Linked DNA regions of Minwuia thermotolerans. The protein of the gene in region 2 binds, or shares a complex with, the protein of the main gene of each other region. Links are inferred from orthologs where the notes say so. Each region holds a gene or a part of one and is shown on either strand. Other genes may lie near its edges. The genes, in order: tig and rpsG.

The links.
Region 1: the proteins of rpsG (region 2) and tig are in contact, whole or in part, in a crystal structure (PDB 3GTY), measured with the Thermotoga maritima proteins. The link is inferred for Minwuia thermotolerans from one-to-one orthologs. Residues at the interface, in WP_004081843.1 of Thermotoga maritima: Lys34, Lys52, Lys55, Glu59, Arg62, Gln63, Glu66, Asn67, Lys69, Val71, Arg95, Ala109, Lys110, Lys111, Gly112, Arg113, Pro114, Glu117, Glu121, Ile124, Ala125, Tyr127, Asn128, Asn129, Thr130, Gly131, Lys135, Asp139, Arg142, Met143; in WP_004081061.1 of Thermotoga maritima: Glu122, Val124, Val129, Leu130, Tyr133, Glu188, Gly259, Ile262, Tyr263, Glu266, Ser270, Glu273, Gln274, Glu277, Arg308, Gln311, Ile312, Ser315, Tyr316, Glu325, Arg329, Arg336, Leu363, Phe366, Trp367, Arg373, Leu377, Arg381, Leu384, Glu387.

The regions. Positions count from the first base shown.
Region 1 is NZ_PIGG01000031.1:260,993-274,340, forward strand. Bases 1-2,900 are described here. They hold tig (trigger factor), read right to left. Parts: upstream 2,215-2,900; coding sequence 787-2,214; downstream 1-786. Other genes in these bases: clpP (ATP-dependent Clp endopeptidase proteolytic subunit ClpP), read right to left, coding at 21-680; CWC60_RS23550 (hypothetical protein), read right to left, coding at 2,564-2,731. In the rest of the region: CWC60_RS09160 (malonyl-CoA decarboxylase), read right to left, coding at 2,922-4,331; CWC60_RS09165 (NAD(P)H-hydrate dehydratase), read right to left, coding at 4,351-5,820; CWC60_RS09170 (amidase), read right to left, coding at 5,823-7,229; CWC60_RS09175 (NAD(P)/FAD-dependent oxidoreductase), read left to right, coding at 7,407-8,579; CWC60_RS09180 (cyclase family protein), read left to right, coding at 8,614-9,648; sn-glycerol-3-phosphate ABC transporter substrate-binding protein UgpB, read left to right, coding at 9,762-11,060; sn-glycerol-3-phosphate ABC transporter permease UgpA, read left to right, coding at 11,161-12,045; sn-glycerol-3-phosphate ABC transporter permease UgpE, read left to right, coding at 12,047-12,895; sn-glycerol-3-phosphate ABC transporter ATP-binding protein UgpC, read left to right, coding at 12,903-13,348. UniProt on the Bacillus subtilis protein: Involved in protein export. Acts as a chaperone by maintaining the newly synthesized protein in an open conformation. Functions as a peptidyl-prolyl cis-trans isomerase.
Region 2 is NZ_PIGG01000080.1:13,267-17,652, reverse strand. What follows is about bases 1,668-4,386. They hold rpsG (30S ribosomal protein S7), read right to left. Parts: upstream 3,403-4,386; coding sequence 2,932-3,402; downstream 1,668-2,931. Other genes in these bases: rpoC (DNA-directed RNA polymerase subunit beta'), read right to left, coding at 4,222-4,386; rpsL (30S ribosomal protein S12), read right to left, coding at 3,420-3,791; fusA (elongation factor G), read right to left, coding at 1,668-2,909. In the rest of the region: tuf (elongation factor Tu), read right to left, coding at 1-771; more of fusA, read right to left, coding at 831-1,667.

The DNA.
Region 1 (13,348 bases), on a different replicon or contig from region 2:
TCAAGGTTCGGTTAACGCGATCACTCGGAATCGGTCTTGCCACCCCCGGAACCCGTTCCGGACCCAGGCGCTGCGCGCTTCTCGACGACTTCGTCGATCAGGCCGAACTCCTTCGCCTTGTCCGGAGTCATGAAATTGTCGCGATCCATCGCACGTTCAACCGTGTCGATGTCCTGGCCGGTGTGATGAACGTAGATTTCGTTCAGCCGCTTGCGCAGGGCAAGAATCTCGCGGGCGTGAATCTCGATATCCGCCGCCTGACCCTGGAAACCGCCGGAGGGCTGATGAATCATGATGCGGGAGTTGGGCAGGCTGAACCGCATGCCCTTCTCGCCGGCCGCCAGCAACAGCGATCCCATCGACGCCGCCTGGCCGATACACAGTGTCGCGACCTTGGGGCGGATGTACTGCATGGTGTCGTACATCGCCAGTCCCGAGGTGACGATGCCGCCGGGCGAGTTGATGTAGATGGAAATTTCCTTGGAGGGGTTTTCCGCCTCCAGGAAAAGCAGCTGCGCCGTAACCAGCGACGACATGCCGTCGTGCACCGGCCCGACCACGAAGATGATCCGCTCCTTCAGCAGGCGCGAGTAGATGTCGTAGGCGCGCTCGCCCCGGTTGGTCTGCTCCACGACCATCGGGACGAGAGTGTTCATGTAAACGTCGCGCGGGTCCTGCATGACGGCTCCTTAGACTGTCGGGAAGCGGCGTTACCGGATGGCGCTCCGGCCGCCGCGAATGGAATCACCCCACAAATATGGCGCGCCCGCGGCGGTTCGAAAACCGTCAGGCGCTCGCTGCGGCGTTTTCCTCATCCGCGTCCGGATCCGCCGACAGCTCCTCGGGGCTCACCTTGCGCTCGCTGACCTTCGCCATCTCGACGATGAAGTCGATCACCTTGTCCTCGAAGACCGGCGCGCGCAGCCGCTGCATGGCGTCGGGATTCTTCTGGTAGAAATCGACCACCATCCGTTCCTGACCGGGGAAGTTGCGCGCCTGCTTCATGATTTCCCGGTTCACCTCGTCGGGGGTGACCTCCAGCTTGTTCTCGCGGCCGATCTCGGCCAGCACGAGACCCAGGCGGACGCGCCGCTCCGCGATCTTGCGGTATTCGTCCTTCTTCTCGTCGTCCAGCCCCTCGTCGACCGGCGGGTGATCGTGCTCATGATCGTGATCATGGTCATGCCCGTGATCATGGTCGTGCTCGTGATCATGGTCGTGCTCGTGATCATGGTCGTCCTGCTGGCCATCCTCGGCCTTCGCCTGACGGACAATCTGATCGTACTCGGTCTCGACCATACCCGGCGGAACCTCGAAGTCATGGCGTTCGGCCAGCTTGTCGAGAACCTCGCGCTTCAGGCGCATGCGGCCGATCTCGCCGTACTCCTCGGCGATGCGGCCGCGCATGGTCTCGCGCAGGGCGGCGAGATCGTCCAGGCCCAGCTGCTTGGCGAAATCGTCGTCGATCGTGGCCGCCCGGGCCGTACGGATTTCGCGCACGGTGACGTCGAAGTTCGCTTCCTTGCCGGCCAGGTCCTTGGCGCCGTATTCCTCGGGGAAGGTGATGGTGACGACCGTCTCGTCGCCCGCCTTCTTGCCGACAAGCTGCTCCTCGAAGCCGGGCACGAACTGACCCTGCCCCAGCACGATCTGGACCTCCTCGCCGGCGCCGCCCTCGAAGGGTTCGCCATCGATCTTGCCGACGAAGTCGATCACGATCGCATCGCCTTCGGCAGCGGGGCGGTCCTCCTCGATCTTCTCGTAGGTCGTCTGATCCTGCGCCAGGCGCTCCAGCGCGCTGTCGACGGTCTCGTCGGGCACCTCGGCGGTCAGGCGTTCCACCTCCAGCGAGGACAGATCGGCAATCTCGAAATCGGGAAGGATCTCGAGCGACATCTTGTAGGCCAGATCCTGGCCCTCGTCGAAGCTCTCGATCTCGATCGACGGCTGCACGGCCGGCCGCACGTCGTTGTCTTCCAGCGCCTTCTGGCTGGATTCGTTCAGCGTCTCTTCGAGGACCTCGCCGAGGATGGACTTGCCGTACATCTGGCGCAGCAGTTTCGGCGGTACCTTGCCGGGCCGGAAGCCCTTCATCTGGACCTGGCCGCTGAGCTCCTTCAGCTTCGCCGACATTTTCGCCTCGACGTCCTCGGCGGGCACCACAATCTTGTATTCGCGTTTCAGACCTTCCGCCGAAAGCTGTTCGATCTGCATCGACGCCTCTTTCCTTTTCCACCGGGCCCCGCCGGACAGGGGACCTTCATACTGTCATTGCGGCCGCCCCCGCGGCCCGCTGTTCCGTCCGCGCGGCCCGGCCGTGTACCGTTCCGCCCCAGCCACGGCTGAACCTGGTGCGGGCGGAGGGACTCGAACCCCCACGACTTGCGTCACCAGGACCTAAACCTGGCGCGTCTACCAATTCCGCCACGCCCGCCGGAAGCGGCCATGGCCGGGTCGCGCAGATGCGCGCCGGGCCGCCCCTACGCCGCGGCGGAGCCATACGCGCCCGGCCCCACGGCGTCAAGCGCGGGCAGGTCCCGGCGGCGCGGAAACCGGCGCTGTCTCAGAGGAACTGGTCGACCTGGCGAAACTGGTCGAGAAAACAGGAGAGCGCGAGGACGCGAAGACCGCCGATCGCCTTGCGCTGACCCTGCACGTGGGTCACACGGTAGCGGACATGGGGAATACCCTGACCGTCGGTCATCACCTCGACGACCTCCGCGCGTTCCATGGCGCGGCCGGCAAGCCGCCGTTCATGAAGCGAACCTGTTTCAGGGCGTGGCGCAGCACGTTTCCGAGCAAAGAACATGGTCAAAAGATCGCAATCCGAAAGTTGGCTCTTGATTGTGATGCCCGAGCCACAGTGTTCAAAGATTCCTGTGGTTGTAAAGACTTCCTGAACGAAATAGTTGAACAAAGGGTTAAAGGCCCTTGCAAAGACGCGAAATCTGCGGCGAGGCGACCACCTTGCCCTCGCCGCGGAAGGCCTCGTGGTTCTTTTCGATCTCGTCCAGCTTGTAGAGATAATTGACCATCATGCCGGCCGACTGGCGCAGGCCGGATTCGGATCGGTCGCCCATCCAGTTGATCCGCTCCACCCTTGCACCGTTGTTGAGGTGGAAGCGCGCCACCGGGTCCAGCGGCCGCCCCCTGGGATCCTTCTCCCGGGCCAGGTAGCGCGCGCCGAGCCGAATCAGCGGCTCGCGGACGGCTTCGACCAGATCGCCGTCATCCGCCCAGCCCGGATCGTCCAGGATCGCCTTCAGGCCCTGGTGGCCGCTTTCCTTGCGGGCGGTGGCGCGGATCAGACGGTCCTCGGCCTCCGCCAGCAGCGGCTCCTCGCCGTCCAGCGCTCCATCGAGCCAACGCCTGAAGCCGGGAATCGGCGACAGGGTCGCGAACGATTTCAGGTTCGGAAAACGCTGGCTCAGCCGGTCGACCACGCGCTTGATCAGGAAATCGCCGAAGCCGACGCCCGCCAGGCCCGCCTGGCAGTTGGAGATGGAATAGAAGATCGCCGTGTCGGCGGCGTGGGGATCGACCTCCGGCGCGGCCTCGTCGAGCAACGCGTGGACATTGTCGGTCATGCCGTTGACCAGCGCGACCTCCACGAAGATCAGCGGCTCGCCGGGCATGTTCGGATGCATGAAGGAGAAGCAGCGCCGGTCGGAGTCGAGGCGGTTCTTCAGATCCTTCCAGGACCGGATCTCGTGGACCGCCTCGTAGTCGATAAGCTTCTCCAGCAGCGAAGCCGGCGAGTTGAAGGTGATCTGCGCCATCTCCAGGAAACCCACGTCGAACCAGCCGCGCAGGAGTTCCTGCAGATCGCCGTCCAGATCCCTGAGTTCGGGCTGCTCGCGCGCCGCGCGCAGCAGATCGGCGCGCATGTCGACCAGGAACTTCACGCCCCGGTCGAGGCTGTTGAACTGGGTCAGCAGATGTACGCGCGGCGGCACCAGGCTCCTGCGCAGACGGCGGCGGGCCGTCCGGCGCTCCGCCTCGCCTTCCGCAGCGCGGAGCGCGGCCGAGGCCTTGTCCACCTCGTCGGGGTCGATGTCGTATTCCCGCGCCAGCAGGGCGAAGAAGCGCGCGCGTCCCTTCCCATTGAGGCCGAGATAGGCCCGGCCGAGTTCCGCGGCCCTGAGCCGGGCCGAGACGGCGCCGCCCCGATCGGCCAGACAGGCGTCGATCTGACGGCGGATCAGCGGCAGATCGCTGTCGCGCAATTCCCGGTCGACGGAGACCGGACGGACGTTGATGTCGTCGTCGCCCCGCCAGTTGCGCACGCGGTCCAGCGCCCGCACCCAGAAGTTACGCTGCTGTCTCGCCACGGTCCGGGCTCCCTCGGGTTCAGGTTTCGAGAAGGGCTTTCAGCACGACGGGCAGAGCGGGCGCAAGGTCTTCGGCAATCAGCCCCGGTCCGACAATCCGTCCCACCTCGCCGTGCATCCACACCGCCGCGCAGGCCGCTTCGAAGGCCGGCATGCCCTGGGCGAGCAGACCGAGGACGATACCGGCCAGCACATCGCCGGCGCCCGCGGTGGCGAGCGTGGGCGGCGCATTGTCGTTGATCGCCGTGCGCCCGTCGGGGGCGGCGATAACCGTGTCCGGTCCCTTGTGCACGACGACCGCGCCGCTGCGGCGTGCGGCATCTCGGGTGACGGTCAGCTTGTCGGCGCCGCCCTCGAACAGGCGGCCGAACTCGCCCGAATGCGGCGTCAGCACGCAGGGCCCGGCGATGGCCGCGAACAACGCGGCAGGATCGTCCTGGAAGACCGTGATGGCGTCGGCGTCGAGCACGGTGCGCTTCCCTGCGTCGAGCGCGGCCAGCACGATGTCGCGGGTGCGCTGGTCGACGCCGTGGCCGGGCCCGATCAGAACGGCGTTCCTGCGATCGTCGGCGAGCAGCTCCCGCCAGGCGTCGGCGTCCGCGACCGAGGTCAGCATCACGGCCGTCAGGTGCGCGGCGTAGACGATCGCCGCGGATGGCGGCACGGCGCAGGTGACCAGCCCCGCCCCGGCCCTCAGCGCGCCTTCCGCCGCCATGCGCGCGGCGCCCGAAGCGGTCACGCCGCCCCCGGAAACGAGGGCATGGCCGCGCGCGTACTTGTGGCCCTCGGGCGTCAGCCGGGGCAGCGCCCCACGCCAGAGCGGCGGCACGTTGCGGAAGCATTCTGGGGCGATCTCGTCCAGGGCGGAAAGCGGCGTACCGATATCGATGACCTCGACATGGCCGCACAGGAACCGCCCCGGCGCCAGCAGGTGACCCGGCTTCAGGGTGAAGAACGTCGTCGTCAGGTCGGCGCGGAAGACCGGACCGTCATGGCCACCATCGTCGCCGCGCACGCCGCTCGGCACGTCCACCGCCACTACCGTGCGCCCCCGGCTGGCCTCGGCAAGTTCGGCGGGGACGCCTTCCAGCGGACGCGACAGACCGGCGCCGAACAGCGCGTCGACGACCAGCGCCGCCTCGCCCAGGCAGCCGCCGGTGAGCGCCTCGATTTCGCCTTCCCAGCGCCTGGCCATGGTCGCGGCGTCGCCCCTCAGCCGCGCCGGATCGCCCATCAGCGCCAGCCGCACCGGCCAGCCGGCAGCGCGCAGGTGCCGGGCGATGACGAAACCGTCGCCACCATTGTTGCCCGGCCCGCAGAGCACCATCACCGGCTGTGGGGCGTAGCGCGAAAGGATGGCGTCCGCCGCGCCGCCGCCGGCGTTCTCCATCAGCGTCTCGCCATCCACGCCATGGCTTACGGCGTACTCGTCGGCGGCGTACATCTGCCGGACCGTGAGGGCGATATCGGCTGGCGGCGGCCAGGCCATGGTCAGAGTTCCGGACGGCGCGACGCGGCGACCGGATTCGCGGCCTCGTAGGCGGCGGCGATGCGGAGCACGGTCGGGTCATCGAACATGCGGCCGACAATCTGCAGCCCCACGGGCAGGCCGCCATCGGTGAAGCCGCACGGAACCGAGCAGGCCGGCTGCTGCGTCAGGTTGAAGGGATAGCTGAACGGCGTCCACGCGACCCAGCCATTGCCGCCCTCCTCCCAGCCTTCCGGCACCAGCCGGTCGACGCCGAAAGCCGGCACGGAAAGGGACGGCGTGATCAGCGCGTCGTACCCGGCCATGAACAGCTTCATGTTGGAGCCAAGCAGCGCGCGGAGCCGCATTGCGTCCATATACTCGCCGAGCGAGATACCCGACGCGATACCGATGATGCCGGCCAGTCCCGGGTCGAGTTCCGCCTTCTTCTCCTCCGGCAGATTGCGGAGCACGCCATAGGCGCCGGACTGCCAGAGCGTGTTGAAGATCTCCACGGTGTCGCCGATTCCCGGATCGGTCTCGACGATCTCGGCGCCGAGGTCGGCCAGGGCCTCCGCGGCGGCACGCACCGCGGCCGCAACCTCCGCATCGACCCGCGCATGTCCCAGGTCGGGGCTGTAGGCGATGCGCAGCCCCTCGACGCCGCCGGAGAGCACGCGGGCGGGGATCGGATCCGAGGGCACAGAGTACCAGTCCTTCGTGTCCTCCCCCATCATCACATTGAGCATCAGCAGCGAGTCCGCCACCGTGCGGGTCAGCGGTCCCGAATGGGCAAGCGTCCCCATCGGGCTCGCCGGATAGTAGGGCACGCGCCCGAAGCTCGGCTTGTGGCCGAAGACGCCGGCGAAGGCCGCCGGTATGCGAATGGAACCGCCGCCGTCGGTGCCGAGGTGCAGCGCCCCCATGCCCGCGGCGCAGGCAGCCGAGGCGCCGCCCGAGGAGCCGCCTGGGGTGGTGTCCGTGTTCCAGGGATTGCGCGTCACGCCTGTGAGCGGACTGTCGGTGACGCCCTTCCAGCCGTATTCCGGCGTGTTGGTCTTCCCCAGCAGCACCGCGCCGGCCGCCCTCAGCCGGGCCGGCGTGGGCGCGTCTTCCGCCGCGGGTGTCGTATCGGACGTCCTGGAGCCGCGCAGGGTCGACAGGCCGCGCATGTCGAACAGGTCCTTGATCGTGGTCGGCACGCCGTCGACCGGCGACAGCGGCGCACCTTCGCGCCAGCGCCGCTCCGATGCCCGTGCGCCGGCCATGGCGCCGTCACGGTCAAGTACGCGGAAGGCGTTAAGCGTCCCGTCGACCGCGTCGATGCGCCGGAACACGGCTTCCGTCACCTCGACCGGCGAAAAATCGCCGCGCTCGTAGCCGCGCACGAGATCGCCCGCGCTCAAGTAGATCAGATCCCGATCGCCCATCCGTCCCTCCGCTGATGCCGGCGGCATTGTTCATACCCCGCATGGCCCCTGCAATGCTTCAAAGGAGATACCGCCGCAGTACGACAGTGAGACTGCGCCCCTGCCGCAAGCGCTTCCGGCGCCGATGGCGATTGGACATCCGCCCCTCCCCGATTGCAGCGCGGCGCAACCCGCACGATGATGCTGCCCGACCGGGCAAGCAGCGAGGGCATCATGATCGAGTGCGAGATCGCCGTGATCGGCGCCGGAATCGCGGGCATGTCGGCGGCCTGCTTCCTTGCCGAGGCCAGGGGCGACGGCGCGCGGATCGCCGTGCTGGAGCAGGAGACGCAGCCGGGCTACCACACCACCGGGCGCTCGGCGGCGATGTACACCGAGGTCTATGGCAACGCCACCATCCGCGCGATGGTGAAGGCCAGCCGGCGTTTCATGGAGACGCCCGAGGCGCGCTATGCGGAGCACTCGCTGCTCAGCCCGCGCGGCGCCCTGATGATCGCCCGCACGGACCAGACCGCCCGCATCGACGACTTCCTGGCGGAGATGAACCGCCCAGACATCCTGGAGACGGCCGACCGCGAGACCTGCCTGGAACTCTCGCCGGCCCTCGATCCGGACTATGTCGCCGGCGGCGTCCACGAACGCGCAGCCATGGACATCGACGTCCACGGCCTGCATCAGGGTTACATCCGCGTCTTCCGCAGCCTGGGCGGCCGCATCGTCACCGACGCCGGCGTCACCGGCATCGTGCGGACGGGACCGGGTTTCGAAATCGAAACCCGCGGCGGCGAACCGGTGCGGGCCGAGATCGTGATCAACGCCGCGGGCGCCTGGGGCGACATGATCGCGACCATGGCCGGCGCGGTCCCTGTCGGCCTGGTGCCGAAGCGCCGCACGGCCATCACCTTCGACCTGCCGCCGGGCATGACCAATGGCGACTGGCCGCTGACCTTTGACATCGACGAGGAATGGTATTTCAAGCCCGACGCCGGCCGTGTGTTGGCCTCGCCGGCGGACGAGACGCCCGCCGCGCCGAACGACGCCCAGCCGGAGGAGCTGGACATCGCCATCTGCATCGACCGCATCGAACGGGCGACGAGGCTGGAGGTCGGGCGCCCGGCCAGCCGCTGGGCGGGGCTGCGCTCCTTCGTGCACGACCACAGCCCGGTCAACGGCTTCGACGACCGCGTCGACGGCTTCTACTGGCTGGTCGGGCAGGGCGGCTACGGCATCAAGACCTCGCCGGCCATGGGCCGCATCGCGGCGGCGCTGATCGGCGGCGGCGAGGTGCCGGCGGACATCGTCGACTGCGGGCTGGACTATGCCAATCTGGGCGTGGACAGGCTGCGGTAGAACAACCAACCGAACGAAGGGGAGTATCGAGGGGATGAGCGGACGCTGGAAAAACCGGCCGGAGGGCTCCGAATGGGGCGCGCATGGCGCCGACGACGAACTGGGCCGCGTCAACCTGATCACGCCGGAGAAGGTGAAACAGGGAATCGCCGAGGTGAAGGAGGGGCTGACCTTCTGTCTCAGCCTGCCGCTGGACTTTCCCGGCGGGAACATCCTGAACGTGCGCCGCCATCCGCCGCGCCGGCGGCCGACCTTCCTGGAGGACAAGCCCTACATCAACTTCCCGCTGCATCGCCTCGACGCGCAGAACACCGACGTGGTCAGCGACGACGAGGTCACCATCTGCCTGCAGTATTCGACGCAGTGGGATGCGCTCTCTCATGTCGGGGCGTTCTTCGACGCCGACGGCGACGGAACCGACGAGAAGGTCTACTTCAACGGCTTCCGCGCCGGCGAGGACGTGGTCGGCCCCGAATCCTATGACGGCGAGGCGAGCGACGCCGAAGGCTTCGGCGCCAACCGCCTCGGCATCCAGAACTTCGCCCGCCACGGCATGCAGGGCCGGGCAGTGATGATCGACCTGGAGGCCCATGTCGGCCGCGAGCGCGTCTATGTCGGCCATGACCGGCTGATGGAGATCATGGAGGCGGACGGCGTGACCGTGGAGCGCGGCGATATGGTGGTCTTCCGCACCGGTTTCGCCGACGAGATCCTGTCGATGAACCGCACGCCGTCCAAGGAGCGGCTGGAGAACTCCTGCGCCGTGCTCGACGGCCGTGACGAGAAGCTGCTGCAGTGGGTCAGCGAGAGTGGCGCGGCGGCCCTTATCGCCGACAACTACGCCGTCGAGGGCATCCCGGCGCAGCCGAAGGACGGGCGCCGGCCGATGCTGCCGCTGCACCATCACTGCCTGTTCAAGCTCGGCCTGCCGCTGGCGGAACTGTGGTTTCTGTCGGAACTGGCGGACTGGCTGCGCGCCAACGGCCGCAACCGCTTCCTGCTGACGGCGCCGCCGCTCCGCCTGCCCGGCGCAGTCGGCAGTCCCGCCACGCCGGTCGCCACCGTCTGAGATTCCGGACGACGCCCGACTGAAACACGACCGTCATCCATCCGTCATCGCTCGGCAACAGGCGGCCGTTAACCCCTCCCCTTGTCTTCAAACCCAGCAAGGGGGCTCTTCCGATGATGAAACGCATAGGCGCCATCGCCGCGGCGGCGATGGTCTTCGCCGGCACTGCACAGGCCGCGGCCGAGATCGAATGGTGGCACGCCATGGGCGGCAAGCTCGGCGAGAAGGTCGAGGAGATCGCGCAGAAGTTCAACGCTTCGCAGGACCAGTTCTCGGTCAAGCCCGTCTACAAGGGCAACTACACCGAGACCATGACCGCCGCGATCGCCGCGTTCCGCGCCGGCGAGCAGCCGCACGTCGTGCAGGTCTTCGAGGTCGGCACCGCCTCCATGATGGCCGCCAAGGGCGCCGTCTATCCCGTCCACGAACTGATGGCGGACGCGGGCGAGGCGTTCGACCAGGCGGCCTATCTGCCGGCCGTGATCTCCTATTACACCACGCCGGACGGCAAGCTGTTGTCACTGCCGTTCAACAGCTCCACGCCGGTGCTCTGGTACAACAAGGATCTGCTCGACAAGGCCGGCGTCGCCGAGGTGCCGTCGACCTGGGGCGGGATCTACCACGCAGCCGGGAAACTGCAGGAGGCCGGCCACAAGTGCGCGGTCTCCTTCGGCTGGCAGAGCTGGGTGATGATCGAGAACATGTCCGCCTGGCACGACCTGCCCATCGGCACGAAGGCCAACGGCTTCGAGGGCACGGACACCGAGTTCACCTTCAATAACCCCACCATCACCGGCCTGCTGCAGCGGCTGCGCGATTCCATGGCCGACGGCACCTTCAAGTACGGCGGCCGCCGCGGCGAGAGCCTGCCGCTTTTCACCACCGGCGAGTGCGCCATGTGGATGAATTCCTCGGCCTACTACGCTTCGATCAAGGATCAGGCCGAGTTCGCCTTCGGTCAGGCCATGCTGCCCTACTCCGCCGCGGTCGTGGACAAGCCGCAGAATTCGATCATCGGCGGCGCGACCCTGTGGGTGCTGCGCGGCCACGAGTCGGAGGAATACAAGGGCGTCGCGAAGTTCTTCAAGTTCATGTCCTCCGCCGAGATCCAGGCCGACTGGCATCAGTCCACCGGCTACGTGCCGATCACCACGGCAGCCTACGAGCTCTCCAAGGAACAGGGCTACTACGCGGAGAACCAGGGCACGGACACAGCGATCAAGCAGCTCAGCCTGAACGAGCCGACCGCGAACTCGAAGGGCCTGCGTTTCGGCAACTTCGTCCAGATCCGTGACGTCATCAACGAGGAGATGGAAGCGATCTGGGCCGGTCAGAAGGACGCGAAGACCGCCCTCGACGACGCCAAGCGCCGCGGCGACGAGCTGCTGCGCAAGTTCGAACGCACCAACTGAAGCACGGACGGGTTCCGGCGGCGCCCCAGGGTGCCGCCGGCCTGCCGGCTGTTGCACCGTTCCCAATCGACCTCAAGACAATTGATCCCCGACGGACGAACTGCATTTGAAACGCGCGATCTTCAAGCACCGCTGGCTGCCCTACGCCCTGCTCGCGCCGCAGCTCGCCATCACCTTCGTGTTCTTCATCTGGCCAGCCAGCCAGGCGCTGTGGCAGAGCGTGCTGCGCGAGGACGCCTGGGGCCTGCGGTCAGAGTTCATCGGACTCGCGAACTTCGCCGAGCTTTTCGCCAACCCGCTCTATCTTCATTCCTTCCAGATCACGGTGATCTTCTCGGCGCTCGTCACCCTGCTGTCGATGTCGATCTCGCTTCTGCTGGCGGTCAACGCCGACCGGGTGATCCGCGGGGCATCGGCCTACAAGTCGCTGCTGATCTGGCCCTATGCCGTCGCGCCGGCGGTCGCCGGCGTGCTCTGGTTCTTCATGTTCAATCCCACCATCGGGATCCTGGCCTGGCTGCTGAAGGGCCTCGGCATCGACTGGAACCACTACCAGGACGGAACCGACGCCATGGCGCTGATCGTCATCGCCGCCGTCTGGAAGCAGATCAGCTACAATTTCCTGTTCTTCCTGGCCGGCCTGCAGGCGATCCCGAAAAGTCTGATCGAGGCCGCCGCCATCGATGGCGCGGGGCCGGTCCGGCGCTTCTGGACGATCATCTTCCCGCTGCTCTCGCCGACGACCTTCTTCCTGCTGGTGGTCAACGTCGTCTACGCCTTCTTCGACACCTTCGGCATCGTCCACGCGACCACCGACGGCGGCCCGGCGGGCGCGACTTCCATCCTGGTCTACAAGGTTTACAACGACGGCTTCGTCGGTCTCGATCTGGGCGGTTCGGCGGCGCAATCCGTGGTGCTGATGGTCGTGGTCATCGTCCTGACCGTGGTCCAGTTCCGCTACATCGAACGGCGGGTGCAGTACTGACATGGTCGAGAACCGCCCCGTCCTGCGCTTCGTCACGCACCTGATCCTGATCGCGGGCGCCGTCGTGACCCTGCTGCCGATCTGGATCACCTTCGTCGCCTCCACCCATCCGCCTTCGGAGCTGCAGACCTCGCCCATTCCCATGTGGCCGGGCGACCGCTTCTTCGAGAACTACGCAGCGGTCCTGGGCGGCGGCATCGCCGACGCGGGCGGCGTGCCGGTCTGGCTGATGATGCTGAACAGCCTGGCGATGGCGCTGCTGATCACGGTCGGCAAGATCGCCATCTCGCTGACCGCCGCCTTCGCCATCGTCTATTTCCGCTTTCCCTTCAGGATGGCGTGTTTCTGGATTATCTTCGTGACGCTGATGCTGCCGGTCGAAGTGCGCATCCTGCCGACATTCAAGGTCGTCGCCGATCTGGGAATGCTGAATTCCTATGCAGGCCTGTCGGTGCCGCTGATCGCCTCTGCGACCGCGACCTTCCTGTTCCGGCAGTTCTTCATGACGGTGCCGGACGAACTGGCCGAGGCCGCGCGCATCGACGGGGCCAGTCCGATGCGGTTCTTCCGGGACATCCTGTTGCCACTGTCGCGGACCAACATCGCGGCGCTGTTCGTGATCCTCTTCATCTACGGCTGGAACCAGTATCTCTGGCCCCTGCTGATCACCACCGACGAGGATTTCTACACCATCGTCATGGGCATCCAGCGGATGGTGAACGCCGCTGAGCAGCTTCCCGTCTGGCACTACGTGATGGCCACGGCGATGCTGGCCATGATCCCGCCGGTGGCCATCGTCGTCTTCATGCAACGCCAGTTCGTCAAGGGACTGGTGGAAACGGAGAAATAGCGCGCCCATGGGTTCCATCAGTTTCCGAGACGTCCGCAAATCCTACCGCGATCTCCAGGTCGTCCACGGCATCGATCTGGAGGTCGCCGACGGCGAATTCATTGTCATTCTGGGGCCGTCGGGCTGCGGCAAGTCCACACTGCTGCGCATGGTGGCCGGACTTGAGGAAATCTCGGGCGGCGAGATCGACATCGACGGGCGGGTGGTCAACGGCCTGGAGCCGGCGCAGCGCGACATCGCCATGGTGTTCCAGAACTACGCCCTCTACCCGCACATGTCGGTCTACCGGAACATGGCCTATGGCCTGACCATCAAGGGCATGCCGAAAGCGGAGGTCGAGACGCGGGTCCACAAGGCGGCGGAAATCCTGGAGCTGATGCCCTTCCTGGCGCGCAAACCCCGGGAGCTTTCCGGCGGACAGCGCCAGCGCGTCGCCATGGGCCGCGCCATCGT
Region 2 (4,386 bases):
GCACGTCGTCTTCTTGGTGTCGCGGATGCCGACGATCTCGACCTCCTCGCCAACCTTGACCACGCCGCGCTCCACGCGCCCCGTCACCACCGTGCCGCGGCCCGAGATCGAGAACACGTCCTCGATCGGCATCAGGAACGGCTGGTCCTTCGGACGCTCCGGCTGCGGCACGTACTCGTCCACCGCCTTCATCAGCTCCAGGATCGCCTTCTTGCCGATCTCGTCGTTCGTCCCCTCGACCGCCGCCAGCGCAGAGCCGCGGATGATCGGGATGTCGTCGCCGGGGAAATCGTACGAAGACAGCAGCTCGCGGATCTCCAGCTCGACCAGCTCCAGCAGTTCCTCGTCGTCGACCTGGTCGACCTTGTTCATGAACACCACCAGCGCCGGAACGCCCACCTGGCGCGCCAGCAGGATGTGCTCGCGCGTCTGCGGCATCGGACCGTCCGCCGCCGAAACCACCAGGATCGCGCCGTCCATCTGCGCAGCGCCCGTGATCATGTTCTTCACGTAGTCGGCGTGACCCGGGCAGTCGACATGCGCGTAGTGACGGTTCTCCGTCTCGTACTCCACATGCGCCGTCGAGATCGTGATGCCGCGCGCCTTCTCCTCCGGCGCGTTGTCGATGTCCGCGTACGACTTCACCGCGCCGCCATATTCCGCAAGCGTCATCGTGATCGCCGCCGTCAGCGTCGTCTTGCCGTGGTCAACATGGCCAATCGTGCCAACGTTGCAGTGCGGCTTGTTACGCTCAAACTTCTCCTTGGCCATCTTCTCTTCTCCGGCTCTCGGCTTTGTCGTGTCTCTTCAGTGATGCCCGATCCGCGCCGTCACGCCAGCTTGGCGATGACTTCGTCGGAAATGCTCTGGGGCACCTGCTCATAGTGATCGAACTGCATGGTGAACTGCGCCCGCCCCTGGGTCATGGAGCGCAGCGTGTTCACGTAGCCGAACATGTTGGCCAGCGGCACCATGGCGCTGATGACCGTCGCGTTGCCGCGCGGCTCGGAGCCCTGCACCTGGCCGCGGCGGCTGTTCAGATCGCCCATGACGTCGCCCACGAATTCCTCCGGCGTCACGGCCTCGACCTTCATCATCGGCTCCAGCAGCTTGGCGCCCGCCTTCGGCGCGGCCTCGCGGAACGCCGCCCGGGCGGCGATCTCGAAGGCCAGAACCGAGGAGTCGACGTCGTGGCTGGCGCCGTCGATCAGCTCCGCACGCACGTCGATCAGCGGGAAACCCGCCAGCACGCCGGCGTCGATGACCGAGCGCAGGCCCTTCTCGACGCCCGGGATGTACTCCCGCGGCACCGAACCGCCGACGATCTTGCTTTCGAAGGTGAAGCCGGAGCCCGGCTCGCCGGGACCCAGGATCAGCTTCACCCGCGCGAACTGGCCGGAACCGCCGGTCTGCTTCTTGTGGGTGTAGTCGATCTCGGTGTCGCGGGTCAGCGTCTCGCGGTAGGCCACCTGGGGGGCGCCGACATTGGCCTCGACCTTGAACTCGCGCTTCATGCGGTCGACGATGATGTCGAGGTGAAGTTCGCCCATGCCCTTGATGACCGTCTGGCCGGTCTCCTGGTCGGTGGTCACGCGGAAGGACGGATCCTCCTGCGCCAGCCGGCCGAGCGCGATCGACATCTTCTCGTGGTCGGCCTTGGTCTTCGGCTCCACCGCGATCTCGATGACCGGGTCGGGGAACTCCATCGCTTCCAGCACCACCGGCTTGAGCGGATCGCAGAGCGTGTCGCCCGTGGTGGTGTCCTTCAGCCCGGCGATGGCGATGATGTCGCCGGCCATGGCGACCTTGACGTCCTCGCGGTCGTTGGCGTGCATCATCAGCATGCGGCCGATGCGCTCGCGCTTGCCCTTGACGGAGTTCAGGATCGACTGGCCGCTCTCGACCTGGCCGGAATAGATGCGGCAGAAGGTCAGCGAGCCGACGAACGGGTCCGACATGATCTTGAAGGCCAGCGCCGAGAAGGGTTCGTCGTCGGACGACCGGCGGACCATCTCGGTCTCCGGCTCATCGACCTTGTGACCCTGGATGGCTTCGACGTCGGTGGGGGCCGGCATGTAGTCGACCACGGCATCCAGCAGGGGCTGCACGCCCTTGTTCTTGAATGCGGTGCCCAGCAGCACGGGCACGAAGGCGTTGGTCAGGGTGGCCTTGCGGATCAGCCGGCGCAGCGTGTCGGCGTCCGGCTCCTCGCCATCGAGATAGGCCTCCATGACCGCCTCGTCGAGCTCCACGGCCGCCTCGACCAGCTTCAGGCGGTACTCCGCGGCCTGATCGGCCAGATCCGCCGGAATCTCGCGGTACTCGAACTCGGCGCCCAGCGTCTCTTCCTTCCAGACGATCGCGCGCATCTCGACCAGGTCGACCACGCCGACGAAGTCTGATTCCACGCCGATCGGCAGCTGCAGCGGGATCGGCAGGCAGCCCAGGCGGTCGACCATCATCTCCACGCAGCGGAAGAAGTCGGCGCCCATGCGGTCCATCTTGTTGACGAAGCACATGCGCGGCACGCGGTACTTGTCGGCCTGACGCCAGACGGTCTCGGTCTGCGGCTCCACGCCGGCCACCGCGTCGTAGACGGCGACGGCGCCGTCGAGCACGCGCAGCGAACGCTCCACCTCGATGGTGAAGTCCACATGGCCAGGCGTGTCGATGATGTTGATGCGGTGGTCGCGCCAGAAGCAGGTCGTCGCGGCCGAGGTGATGGTGATGCCCCGCTCCTGCTCCTGCTCCATCCAGTCCATCGTGGCGGCGCCGTCATGGACCTCGCCGATCTTGTGGGAGCGGCCGGTGTAATAGAGGATTCGCTCGGTCGTGGTGGTCTTGCCGGCATCGATGTGGGCCATGATGCCGATATTGCGATAGCGGTTGAGAGGCGTCTGGCGGGACATGTCCTGAACTCCTGCTCCGGCCTTACCAGCGGTAATGGGAGAAGGCCTTGTTGGCCTCCGCCATCCGGTGGGTGTCTTCGCGCTTCTTGACGGCGCCGCCGCGGCTGGAGGCCGCGTCCATCAGCTCGCCGGCCAGACGCTCCATCATGGTGTTCTCGGAACGCTTGCGCGCGGCGTCGATCAGCCAGCGGATGGCCAGCGCCTGGGCGCGCTCGGGGCGAACGTCGACCGGCACCTGGTAGGTGGCGCCGCCGACGCGGCGGGAGCGGACCTCCAGATGGGGACGCGCATTGCTCAGCGCCTCGTGGAAGATGTCGACCGGGTTGCGGCCGATCTTGCGCTCGACCTGCTCGAACGCGTTGTAGACGATGCGCTCCGCGGCGGACTTCTTGCCGTGGTACATCAGGTTGTTCATGAACTTCGACACCACCACGTCCCCGTGAATGGGGTCGGGCAGGATCTCGCGCTTCTCGGCTGCGTGACGACGTGACATGACCTAATTCTCTCCGATCACTTCGGCCGTTTGACGCCGTATTTCGAACGGCGCTGGCGACGGTCCTTGACGCCCTGGGTGTCGAGCACGCCGCGCAGGATGTGGTAGCGCACGCCGGGCAGGTCCTTGACGCGGCCGCCGCGGATCAGCACCACCGAGTGCTCCTGGAGGTTGTGCCCCTCGCCCGGGATATAGCTCGTGACTTCGAAGCCGTTGGTCAGCCGAACGCGCGCGACCTTGCGCAGCGCCGAGTTCGGCTTCTTCGGCGTCGTGGTGTAGACGCGCGTGCAGACGCCGCGCTTCTGGGGGCACGCCTCCATCGCCGGCACCTTGTTGCGCTCGATCGGCGCCTTGCGCGGCTTGCGGATCAACTGGTTAATCGTCGGCATGGTGTCCGAGCCTTCTCCAAACGAAACCTGCCGGGGCGCGCCCCGGTACGTGATTGTTGCGAAACGTGGGTAGCGTTCTTCCAAGCACCGGACAAAGACGAAGCGAGCCGTGAGCCGGCCCGCCGATGTTCCCTGTCCCGACGGCCTGTCCACTGGCCACTGTCAGAGCTTGGACGAACGGAACTGCGTCTTGGACGAAGCCAACTACCAGCACCGCAATGGGCGCGGACTATATGAAGGCACCCCCATAGCGTCAACAGCAAAAGCGCGGAAAAAACCGCTGGCGGGAAAGGGAGTTAGCGGAACGACTTGAGAGACGGAATCGAACGGATTCCGCCGCGCCCGCGCAACAATCTTTCAATAACGGAACGGGGCGGACGCCGAGACGCCCGCCCCCTCCATCATTCGCGGTCGACCGCGCGCCGCCCGACTACTCTCCGGCGGCGGTGATCGCGGTCGGCTCCTCGGCCGCCGGCCTGGCGCTCTCCTCCGCCAGCTTGCGGTCGCGCTCGGCGGCCACCCGGCGGATCTCGTTCATCATCGCGCCCGTCCCCGCGGGGATCAGACGGCCGACGATGACGTTCTCCTTCAGGCC